DNA from 2 places in the Mesorhizobium sp. P2_E9 genome. Region 2 is predicted to be linked to the other one. Evidence: riboswitches for the same ligand, from Rfam matches in the RefSeq annotation. Region 2 holds a riboswitch; the other holds the start of a gene.
The links. A riboswitch is a leader RNA that binds a small molecule or an ion and turns the genes downstream of it on or off. The one in region 2 is predicted to bind S-adenosylmethionine.

Region 1 (4,910 bases), on a different contig from region 2:
CAGACATCAGAAAATAGAAACCATCGACCTCAATACCCTGGCTCGATAGAATGCAAAACTGTTCGCGATGTCCTCGCACACCTGTTCGCGATGTCTCCGGTCCAAACACCCTTGTGGGAGAAGGGAAGACGCGACCGGCAGCTTCAACGTCTCAATAAATATCGAAGTCGAAATACTTGGCCTGGATCTTCTTGTAGGTGCCGTCGGCGACGATCGCGTCGATGGCCGCATTGAGCTTGTCGCGAAGTTCTGTGTCTTCCAGGCGCACGGCGATGCCGGCCTGCGTCTCGGTGCCCTTGACGTCGCCGACCAGCTTGCAGCAGCCCTCGCTTGCCTTCTTCAGCCAGTCCACCAGCACGAATTTGTCCGAGATCACGGCATCAAGCCGGCCGTTGGTCAGGTCGGTGATCGCCTCTTCCTGGGTTGGGTAGAGCTTCGCCTCGGCGCCCGCCTTGCCATAGGTGTTCTGGGCATAGTCGGCTTGAGTGGTCGAAGCCTGGGCGCCGACCGTCTTGCCGGCGAGCGCCGCCGGGTCGGTCGAGGTCAGATCGCTGTCCTTCGGCGCCACCAAAGCGAGCGGCGTGGTGTAGTATTTGTTGGTGAAGGCGACCTGCTTCTTGCGCTCTTCGGTGATGCTCATCGAGGCGATGATGGCGTCGAACTTCTTGGCTTGCAGGGCGGGGATGATGCCATCCCAGTCCTGGGTGACGATTTCGCACTCGACCTTCATCTGCGCGCACAGCGCATTCGCGATGTCGATATCGAAGCCGACGACCTTGCCGTCAGAGGTGATGGTGTTGAACGGCGGATAGGCGCCCTCGGTGCCGATTTTCAATTTCTCGGCAGCTTGCGCCGACAGAGAGCCGGCGGCAACCGCCAACATGGCAGCGCCTGCCGCCGACAGGATCCATCTTGAAATCTGCATTTTCTTGTTCCCCTTGAGCGCCGCATCCCGGCGACCGACAAGCCAGCCAAGCATGATGCGCCAGCCCAGGCAAGTATTTTGCCTGGCGGTAATCGGGGCTCAGCGCGCGGCGCGAAAATGCTTGGAGAGCTTCAGGCCCTGGGCCTGGTAGTTGGAGCCGAGATCGGTGCCGTAGAGCGCCTGCGGCCGCTTCAGCATATGCTCGTAGACCAACCGGCCGACGATCTGGCCATGGTCGAGGATGAACGGCACTTCGTGGCTGCGCACTTCGAGCACCGCCCGGCTGCCGGTGCCGCCGGACGCCGAATGGCCGAAACCCGGATCGAAGAAGCCGGCATAGTGGACGCGGAATTCGCCGACCAACGGGTCGAAGGGCGTCATCTCGGCGGCATAGAGCGGCGGCACATGCACCGCTTCCTGGCTGACGAGGATGTAGAATTCATCGGGATCGAGCACCAGTTCGCCAGCGCCGCTCTTGTGGATCGGCTCCCAGAAATCGACGACCTCCTGGGCCGCGCGCTTGTCGACATCGACGAGCCCGGTGTGATGCTTGCCGCGATAGCCGACCAGACCATCGCTGTCGCCATTGAGGTCGATCGACAGCGCGATGCCGCCGCCGGAAATATTCGGCGGCTCGGTGGCGACCAGCATTTCGGCGCGGTGCAGTTCATGCAGTTCGGCTTCCGAGAGCAGCGCATTGCCGGTGCGGAAGCGGATCTGCGACAGGCGCGAGCCGGTGCGCACGACGATCGGGAAGGTGCGCGGGCTGACTTCCAGGTAGAGCGGACCGTTGTAGCCGGCGGCGATCTTGTCGAACTCGTGGCCGCGGTCGGTCATGACACGGGTGAAGATGTCGAGCCGTCCGGTCGAGCTCTTCGGATTGGCGGAGGCCGAAATCTCGGCCGGCAATGCCAGGCTTTCGAGAAGCGGCACGATGTAGACGCAGCCGGTTTCCAGCACCGCGCCTTCGGCCAGGTTGATCTCGTGCAGCTTCAGCCGGTCGAGCTTTTCCGAAACCTTGTGGTTGGGGCCGGGCAGGAAGGAGGCGCGCACCCGCCAGGCCTTGTCGCCGAGCCTGAGATCGAGGCTGGCCGGCTGGATCTGGTCGGTATCGAGCGCGCGCGCCGACTTCAGCGCACCGGACTGGAACAGCGCCGAAATGTCCTGATCGGGAAGAATGCCTGTTTGCCGCAAGGGCGTTACTCCTAGGCCGCTGGTACAAACCTCTTAATGAAGCCGGCAATTGACGCAAGCGCGGCGCGGGTCTAAAGGGTCGTTATCCCGTGGTGATTTGGCCGGTCGGCTTGCAGCCACGTTAAACAAGTCGCTAAAGGACCGTTGGCCGCAAGGCCGTATGGACCGGTTGCGACTTTCGCGGCCGGTTTTTTTGTGTCTGGAAACAAAAGCAATGAGCAGCAAGAAGCGCAACTGGAAGCCTCAGACAGCCCTCGTGCACGGCGGAACCCTGCGTTCCCAATTCGGCGAGACCTCCGAGGCGATGTACCTGACCCAGGGCTATGTCTATGAAACGGCGCAGGCTGCCGAAGCCCGTTTCAAGGGCGAGGAGCCGGGCTTCATCTATTCGCGCTACGCCAACCCGACCGTCGACATGTTCGAAAAGCGCATGTGCGCGCTCGAAGGCGCCGAGGACGCGCGCGCCACGGCATCCGGCATGGCCGCGGTGACGGCGGCCATGCTGTGCAGCGTCAAGGCCGGCGATCATATCGTGGCGGCGCGCGCGCTGTTCGGCTCCTGCCGCTGGGTGGTCGAGACGCTGGCGCCCCGCTACGGCATCGAGGCGACGCTGGTCGACGGCACCGACATCGCCAACTGGGAAAAGGCGGTGAGGCCGAACACCAAGCTGTTCTTCCTGGAAAGCCCGACCAACCCGACGCTGGAAGTGGTCGATATCGCCGCCGTCGCTTCGCTTGCCAACTCGATCGGCGCACGGCTTGTCGTCGACAATGTCTTCGCCACGCCGCTGCAGCAGAAGCCGCTGCAGCTCGGTGCCCACATCGTCGTCTATTCGGCGACCAAACACATCGACGGCCAGGGCCGTTGTCTCGGCGGCGTCATCCTGTCGGACAAGAAGTGGATCGACGAGAATTTGCACGACTATTTCCGCCACACCGGCCCCAGCCTGTCGCCGTTCAATGCCTGGACGCTGCTGAAGGGCCTGGAGACGCTGCCGCTGCGCGTGCGCCAGCAGACGGAAAGCGCCGGCAAGATCGCCGACTTCCTCGCCGAACAGCCGCAGATCGCCCGCATCATCTATCCCGGCCGCGCCGACCACCCGCAGGCCGATATCGTCAAGAAGCAGATGTCGGGCGGCTCGACGCTGATCTGCCTCGACGTCAAGGGCGGCAAGCAGGCGGCCTTCGCCCTGCAGAACGCGCTCGACATCGTGCTGATCTCGAACAATCTCGGCGATGCCAAGAGCCTGATCACCCATCCGGCAACGACGACGCATAAGAATTTGAGCGACGAGGCCCGCGCCGAACTCGGCATCGGACCTGGCACGCTCAGGCTGTCGGTCGGTCTGGAGGATACCGACGATCTTCTGGAAGACATTGCCCAGGCGCTGAAGGCCACGAAATAGCGAGCCTCGGCGGGATCAGGCGCGCGACGGCGTCTCTTCCAGTTCGGCGGCCTTGGTACCGATGATCATGGCGTTGCCGCGCCAGTCGACGGCGCCGCCGAGCCAGCCGCGTGCCCACATCGCTGGAAGCATCAAGTCCCGCGCAATCATCGCCGCGACTGTTCGCGGCGACAGGTGCCAGCCCTTGGACCAGGCCAGGGCGCATTCCGGAAGGTAGAAGGCCGCCAGCACGGCGATGGCCGTAAGCGGCAGGCTGAAGCCGGCACTTGCCGCCGCAACCAGTGCAAGCAGCAGCGGCACCACCGCGCCGGTCAGGATTTCGGGCGCGAAGAACAACGGGAAGGTGACGCGGCGCAGACGCGCCCAGCGGGCCTGGCGCGACCAGATCTCGCCAAGCCTGCGCCGGCCGAGCGGCTGCTCGAAGGGTGCCGCGACGAGATTGACGCGCAGGCCAAGGCTGTTCACCAGCTTGGTCGCGGCGGCGTCCTCGGCGATTTCGGCGGCCAGAGCGCGGATGCCGCCATTGGCATCCAGCATCGGCTTGTTCCACAGCATGCTCTTGCCCTGGGCAAAGCCGAGGCCAAGCGCCTCGCCGGCATACTGCCAGCGGGCCTGCAGCGTGTTGAGGAAGGCGCATTCGACCTCGGCCCAGAAGCCATCCGGCCGCGAACCGATCGGCGTCGAGCAGACAAGGCCGGTATCCGTCCGCCACGCCGCCATCAGATGCTGGATGTAGTCCCTCGGCATCAGCACGTTGGAGTCGGCCAGGACGACCCAGTTGTGCCGCGCGGCTTCCCAGCCCTTGACGCAATTGTTGAGCTTGGGATTGGAACTGACGCGGTCGTCACCGATCAACAGCCGGGCGGGCACTTTTGGAAAGCGGCCGATGGCGGCACGGATCAGCCTGACCACCGGATCGTCGGCATGGGCGACACAGAAGATCAACTCGTAGCGCGGCCAGTCGAGCGAGAAGGCGCGCTCCAGCGTCTCCTGCGTGAACGGCTCGACACCGCGCGACGGTACGATAATCGACACCGGCGGCGATTTGCCGGCTGGCCGTGCGATCGTGGTGCGCCGTTTCAGCTGTGAAGCGGCGAGCAGGATGCTGGCAGCGTTTGACAGGATAAGAGCAGTCGAAAGCGAGGCGGCTATGAGAGTGAGTTCCATCGAGATCTGGTCACTCCAGAAGAGACGGCCCGCAACGTGGCCGTTTTCAACAGTTCGACAGAGCGCCGAGTCGCCCGGTGCGTGCACACCACCATTGTCGTGTGTCACTTAAATGACATTCTTTGCCGGCACCTGCGTTTCAAAGTCAGGCGCGACAAGACGCGCACGTTGACCTGCTCGCCGGGAGCGCCGAAAGGTATCGGATTGTTTTGGAGCCGC
Region 2 (4,910 bases):
CCGGGCCGAGACGCTGGCGATGGTCTCGGCGACCTGGCCGACACCCTAACAACGCTAAGGGAGTTGAGATTGAGGTCAGGCCGAGTCGAAAATGGCTGATGCCGAGAACCGGAGCGGAGCGTACTTTTTGTACGTGAGCACCGGAAGCGCAGGCGTCAGCCATTTGCAGGCCGGCCTCACCTGAATATCAGCTCCCTTTGGGATGCTCGACCGCCTGACGGCCAAAGTCGGGCGTATCGATATCCTGGCCGGCCTCGATGATCGAGCGGCGAACCGCGCGGGTGCGGGTGAACAGGTCGAACAGCTTGTCGCCGTCGCCCCAGCGGATCGCGCGCTGCAGGAACGCCAGATCTTCCGAGAACCGCGCCAGCATTTCGAGGATGGCGTCCTTGTTGTGCAGGCACACATCCCGCCACATCGTCGGATCCGAGGCGGCCAGACGCGTGAAGTCGCGAAAACCGGAGGCGGAATATTTGATCACTTCCGTCTTGGTCACCGATTCCAGGTCGTCGGCGGTGCCGACGATGTTGTAGGCAATGATGTGCGGCAGATGCGAGACGATGGCCAGCGTCATGTCATGATGCTGCGGGTCCATCGTGTCGATGTTGGCGCCGCAGCGGCGCCAGAATTCCGACAGCTTCTCTAGTGCATCCGGATCGGTGCCCGGCACCGGCGTGAAGATGCACCAGCGATTGTCGAACAGGTCGGCGAAACCGGCATCAGGGCCGGATTTTTCCGTGCCCGCCAGCGGATGGCCGGGAATGAAATGCACGCCGTCAGGCACATGCGGCTGCATCTGCGCGATGACGGAGGCCTTGGTCGAGCCGACATCGGTGAGGATCGCGCCCTTCTTCAACGCCGGCGCGATCTCCTGCGCCACCGCGCCAGACGAGCCGACCGGCACCGAGACGATGACCAGATCGGCATCACGCACCGCTTCCTTCGCATCTGTCGTGTAGCTGTCGCCCAGCCCAAGTTCCTCCGCCCGCGCCAGCGTCGCGGCGCTGCGGGTCGAGATGGCGACATGGTCGGCGAGGCCCTCGCGGCGGATGACGCGGGCCAGCGACGAGCCGATCAGGCCGATGCCGACCAGTGCGATCTTTTCAAACATCGGTGAGGTCATGGCGCTCTAGCTTTTCAGGAATGTCGTGAGCGCGGCGACAACGCCGCGATTGGCCTCTTCGGTACCGACGGTCATGCGCAACGCGTTGGGGAAGCCGTAGCCGGAAACGCGCCGCAATATATAGCCGCGCGCGGTCAGGTAATCGTCAGCCGCCGCCGCCGAATGCTTCTGGTCGTCGGGAAAATGAATGAGCAGAAAATTGCCGACGCTGGGCGTCACCCGCAGCCCGAGCCCGGTCATCTCCTGGCTCAGCCAGGTGAGCCAGGTCTCGTTATGCGCCACGCTGCGCTCGACATGGGCGCGGTCGCGGATCGCCGCGATGCCAGCCTCGATCGCCGTCGCATTGACATTGAAGGGACCGCGCACGCGGTTGATGGCGTCGACGATATGCATCGGGCCATACATCCAGCCGATCCGCGCGCCACCCAGGCCGATCTTGGAGAAGGTTCGGGTCATGACCACGTTCTCGGCGCCGCCGACCAGTTCGATGCCAGCTTCATAATCATTGCGGCGGACATATTCGGCATAGGCCGCGTCGAGCACCAAAAGCACATTGCGGGGCAGGCCGGCATGCAGGCGGCGCACCTCCTGGAACGGCACATAGGTGCCGGTCGGATTGTTGGGATTGGCCAGGAACACGATTTTCGTACGCGGCGTGACGGCGGCCAGCATCACATCGATGTCGGCGCGCTCGTCGGTCTCCTTGACCGCGATCGGCGCAGCACCTGCGGACTGGACGTAGATCTTGTAGACCATGAAGGCATGTTCGGTGAAAATCGCTTCGTCACCGGGCGCGAGATAGGTTTGTGCCAAAAGGCCGAGAATCTCGTCGGAACCGTTGGAACATATGATGTTCTGCGCGTTGAGGCCGTGCACCTCGGCGATCGCCTCGCGCAGCCGTTTGGCGGTGCCGTCGGGATAGATGTCGAGTCTGGCGGCAACCTCGCGCGCGGCTTCGATCGCCTTCGGTGACGGCCCGAGCGGGTTCTCGTTCGACGACAGCTTGTAGACCTTGGCGACACCGGCCGGTGCGGCGCTCTTGCCGGGCACATAGGCGTCGATGTCCATGATGCCCGCGCGCGGGGTTGGACGTGCCTGATCCAATGTCTTGTTCATTTTTTGCAAAATCCGTCGAAAATGCCTCCATCCGGAGGCCGCAGCGGAAATACAAGTCATGGCCCGCAATGTCGAGAGGCGGCAGTGGTGCCAGCAGTTGGCCTGGCAACCGGCCCAGACAGCCGCCATTGACGACAGGGCGGGCGAGTTCTAGAAGGGCAGCGACAGTTCCGTGGTGATTTGGCCGGTCGGCTTGCAGCCACGTTAAACAATTCGCTAAAGGGCCGTTTGCGTGACGTAACCGGCTTTGCGAATGGCAATGCCGGTTTTTTATTGTCCGCGGCCGGCCGGACGGACGCATCGGCGGCGATTTTTCGCCTGATATGATGCAGCAAGTGAGACGAGAATGGCCGCTCTGCGCGCAGGAAAGACCAACAACGAGGCCGACCAGCCGTCGAGCCCGGTGTTGCGCTTCGGGTCCGACAAGCCGCTCAAGCTCGACGCCGGCACGCTTTTGTCGCCGTTCCAGATCGCCTACCAGACCTATGGCACGCTGAACGATGCCCGCTCCAATGCCATCCTCGTCTGCCATGCGCTGACCGGCGATCAGCATGTCGCCAACACCAATCCGGTGACCGGCAAGCCGGGCTGGTGGGAAGTGCTGATCGGCCCCGGCAAGATCATCGACACCAACCGTTTTTTCGTCATCTGCTCCAACGTCATCGGCGGCTGCCTTGGCTCCACCGGCCCGGCCTCGACCAATCCGGCCACCGGCAAACCCTACGGGCTCGACCTGCCGGTCATCACCATTCGCGATATGGTGCGCGCGCAGCAGATGCTGATCGACCATTTCGGCATCGAGAAACTGTTCTGCGTGCTCGGCGGCTCGATGGGCGGCATGCAAGTGCTGGAATGGGCGTCGTGCTATCCCGAGCGCGTCTTCTCGGCACTGCCGATCGCCACCGGCGCCCGCCATTCCTCCCAGAACATCGCCTTCCACGAGGTCGGCCGGCAAGCCGTCATGGCCGACCCGGACTGGCATGGCGGGAAATATTTCGAGCACGGCCAGCGCCCGGAAAAGGGCCTGGCGGTGGCGCGCATGGCCGCCCACATCACCTACCTTTCGGAAGCCGCCCTGCACCGCAAATTCGGCCGCAATTTGCAGGATCGCGACCACCTGACTTTCGGCTTCGATGCCGACTTCCAGATCGAAAGCTATCTGCGCCACCAAGGCATGACCTTCGTCGACCGTTTCGACGCCAACTCCTACCTCTACATGACGCGGTCGATGGACTATTTCGACCTTGCCGCCGACCATGGCGGCCGGCTGGCGGACGCCTTTGCCGGCACCAAGACCCGCTTCTGCCTGGTATCGTTCACATCGGATTGGCTGTTTCCAACCGAGGAGAGCCGTTCCATCGTGCACGCGCTTAACGCCGCCGGCGCATCCGTATCCTTCGTCGAGATCGAGACCGATCGCGGCCACGACGCCTTCCTGCTCGACGAGCCGGAACTGTTTGCCGCCATCAACGGCTTCATCGGCTCGGCGGCCCGGGCGAGAGGGCTCACATCATGAGCGTCAACGGCAGCCAGCGCGTCGACCTCGAGGTCGTTGCCAACCTCATCCCGCCGCAGTCCCGCGTGCTCGACGTCGGTTCGGGCGACGGCTCATTGCTTGAATTGCTGCAGGATACCAAGCAGGTCGACGGCCGCGGGCTTGAGCTGTCGCAGCGCGGCGTCAATGAATGCGTGGCGCGCGGCCTCTCGGTCATCCAGGGCGACGCCGACAAGGATCTCGAATTCTATCCCGACAAGGGTTTTGACTTCGTCGTCCTGTCGCAGACCTTGCAGGCGACCCGCAACCCGAAGCTGGTGCTCGACGAACTGCTCAGGATCGGCGACCGGGCGATCGTGTCCTTCCCCAATTTCGGCCATTGGCGGGTGCGTCTGTCGCTGTTCGTCAAAGGCCGTATGCCGGTGACCCAGGACCTGCCCTATTCCTGGTACGACACGCCCAACATCCATTTCTGCACCATCCGCGACTTCGTCAATCTGTGCGAGGAGCTCGGTGCGACGGTGGAAAAAGCGACCGCGCTCGACGCAGCCGGCCAGAAGATCGGCTTGTCGATGCCCTGGTGGTTCTGGAATTTCTTCGGCCAGCAGGCGGTGTTCTTGCTGAAGCGATAGGGCACGGCACGTCTAGCCAAGCACATCCGTAGCCTTGTGCGGATGCTCGACGCCGTCAACGATGATGACGTCGGAGTCCGAATTATCGGTGCGCAGTGGAAGGATCGCCCGGTAGGCTGGCGAATTGTACCAGCTGTGCACCTGATGCCGGTCGGAAAATTCGATGATGATGAGGTTGCCCGGCCAATCGTTCTCGATCACCTCCACGTCGCCGCCATGGACCAGGAAACGGCCGCCGAAAGGTTCCAGCGTGGCATCGATCTTGTGCAGATACTCGACGATCTGCGGGCCTATTGTGACTTGGCGCATATGGGCAACGGCGTAAGCGGTCATGACGGTACTCCCTTGTCGATCGAGGCCGATTTGCCGGCCTCATGACTGCAGATTGCCAAAGGAAGTGACGGACTTCGATTACGCCTGAGGTAATAGGAGCGATATCGACGCTGCGACCGAATCAGTCCTCGATCGCGCGGAACTGCATCCCTTCCGACCTGCTAACGTGTTGCTATTGGGGCGCGAAATCTCAAATTCGACGTTTCAGGCC

Region 1: it holds a riboswitch for S-adenosylmethionine, as region 2 does, so the genes downstream of both, AC1D05_RS13535 (O-succinylhomoserine sulfhydrylase) here and metX (homoserine O-acetyltransferase MetX) in region 2, are expected to answer to the same signal.

What each region holds. Positions count from the first base shown of each region.
Region 1 covers NZ_JBFUET010000006.1:337,937-342,846, reverse strand. Annotated here, with positions in the region: partial or broken gene AC1D05_RS13550 (IS481 family transposase) at 1-49, shown strand, start outside; gene AC1D05_RS13545 (ABC transporter substrate-binding protein) at 152-925, opposite strand; gene AC1D05_RS13540 (2'-deoxycytidine 5'-triphosphate deaminase) at 1,025-2,119, opposite strand; SAM riboswitch at 2,199-2,276, shown strand; gene AC1D05_RS13535 (O-succinylhomoserine sulfhydrylase) at 2,334-3,524, shown strand; gene AC1D05_RS13530 (ceramide glucosyltransferase) at 3,540-4,691, opposite strand.
Region 2 covers NZ_JBFUET010000005.1:146,649-151,558, forward strand. Annotated here, with positions in the region: gene AC1D05_RS10960 (sugar kinase) at 1-49, shown strand, start outside; gene AC1D05_RS10965 (prephenate/arogenate dehydrogenase family protein) at 188-1,123, opposite strand; gene hisC (histidinol-phosphate transaminase) at 1,130-2,239, opposite strand; SAM riboswitch at 2,402-2,479, shown strand; gene metX (homoserine O-acetyltransferase MetX) at 2,586-3,755, shown strand; gene metW (methionine biosynthesis protein MetW) at 3,752-4,366, shown strand; gene AC1D05_RS10985 (DUF1330 domain-containing protein) at 4,379-4,699, opposite strand.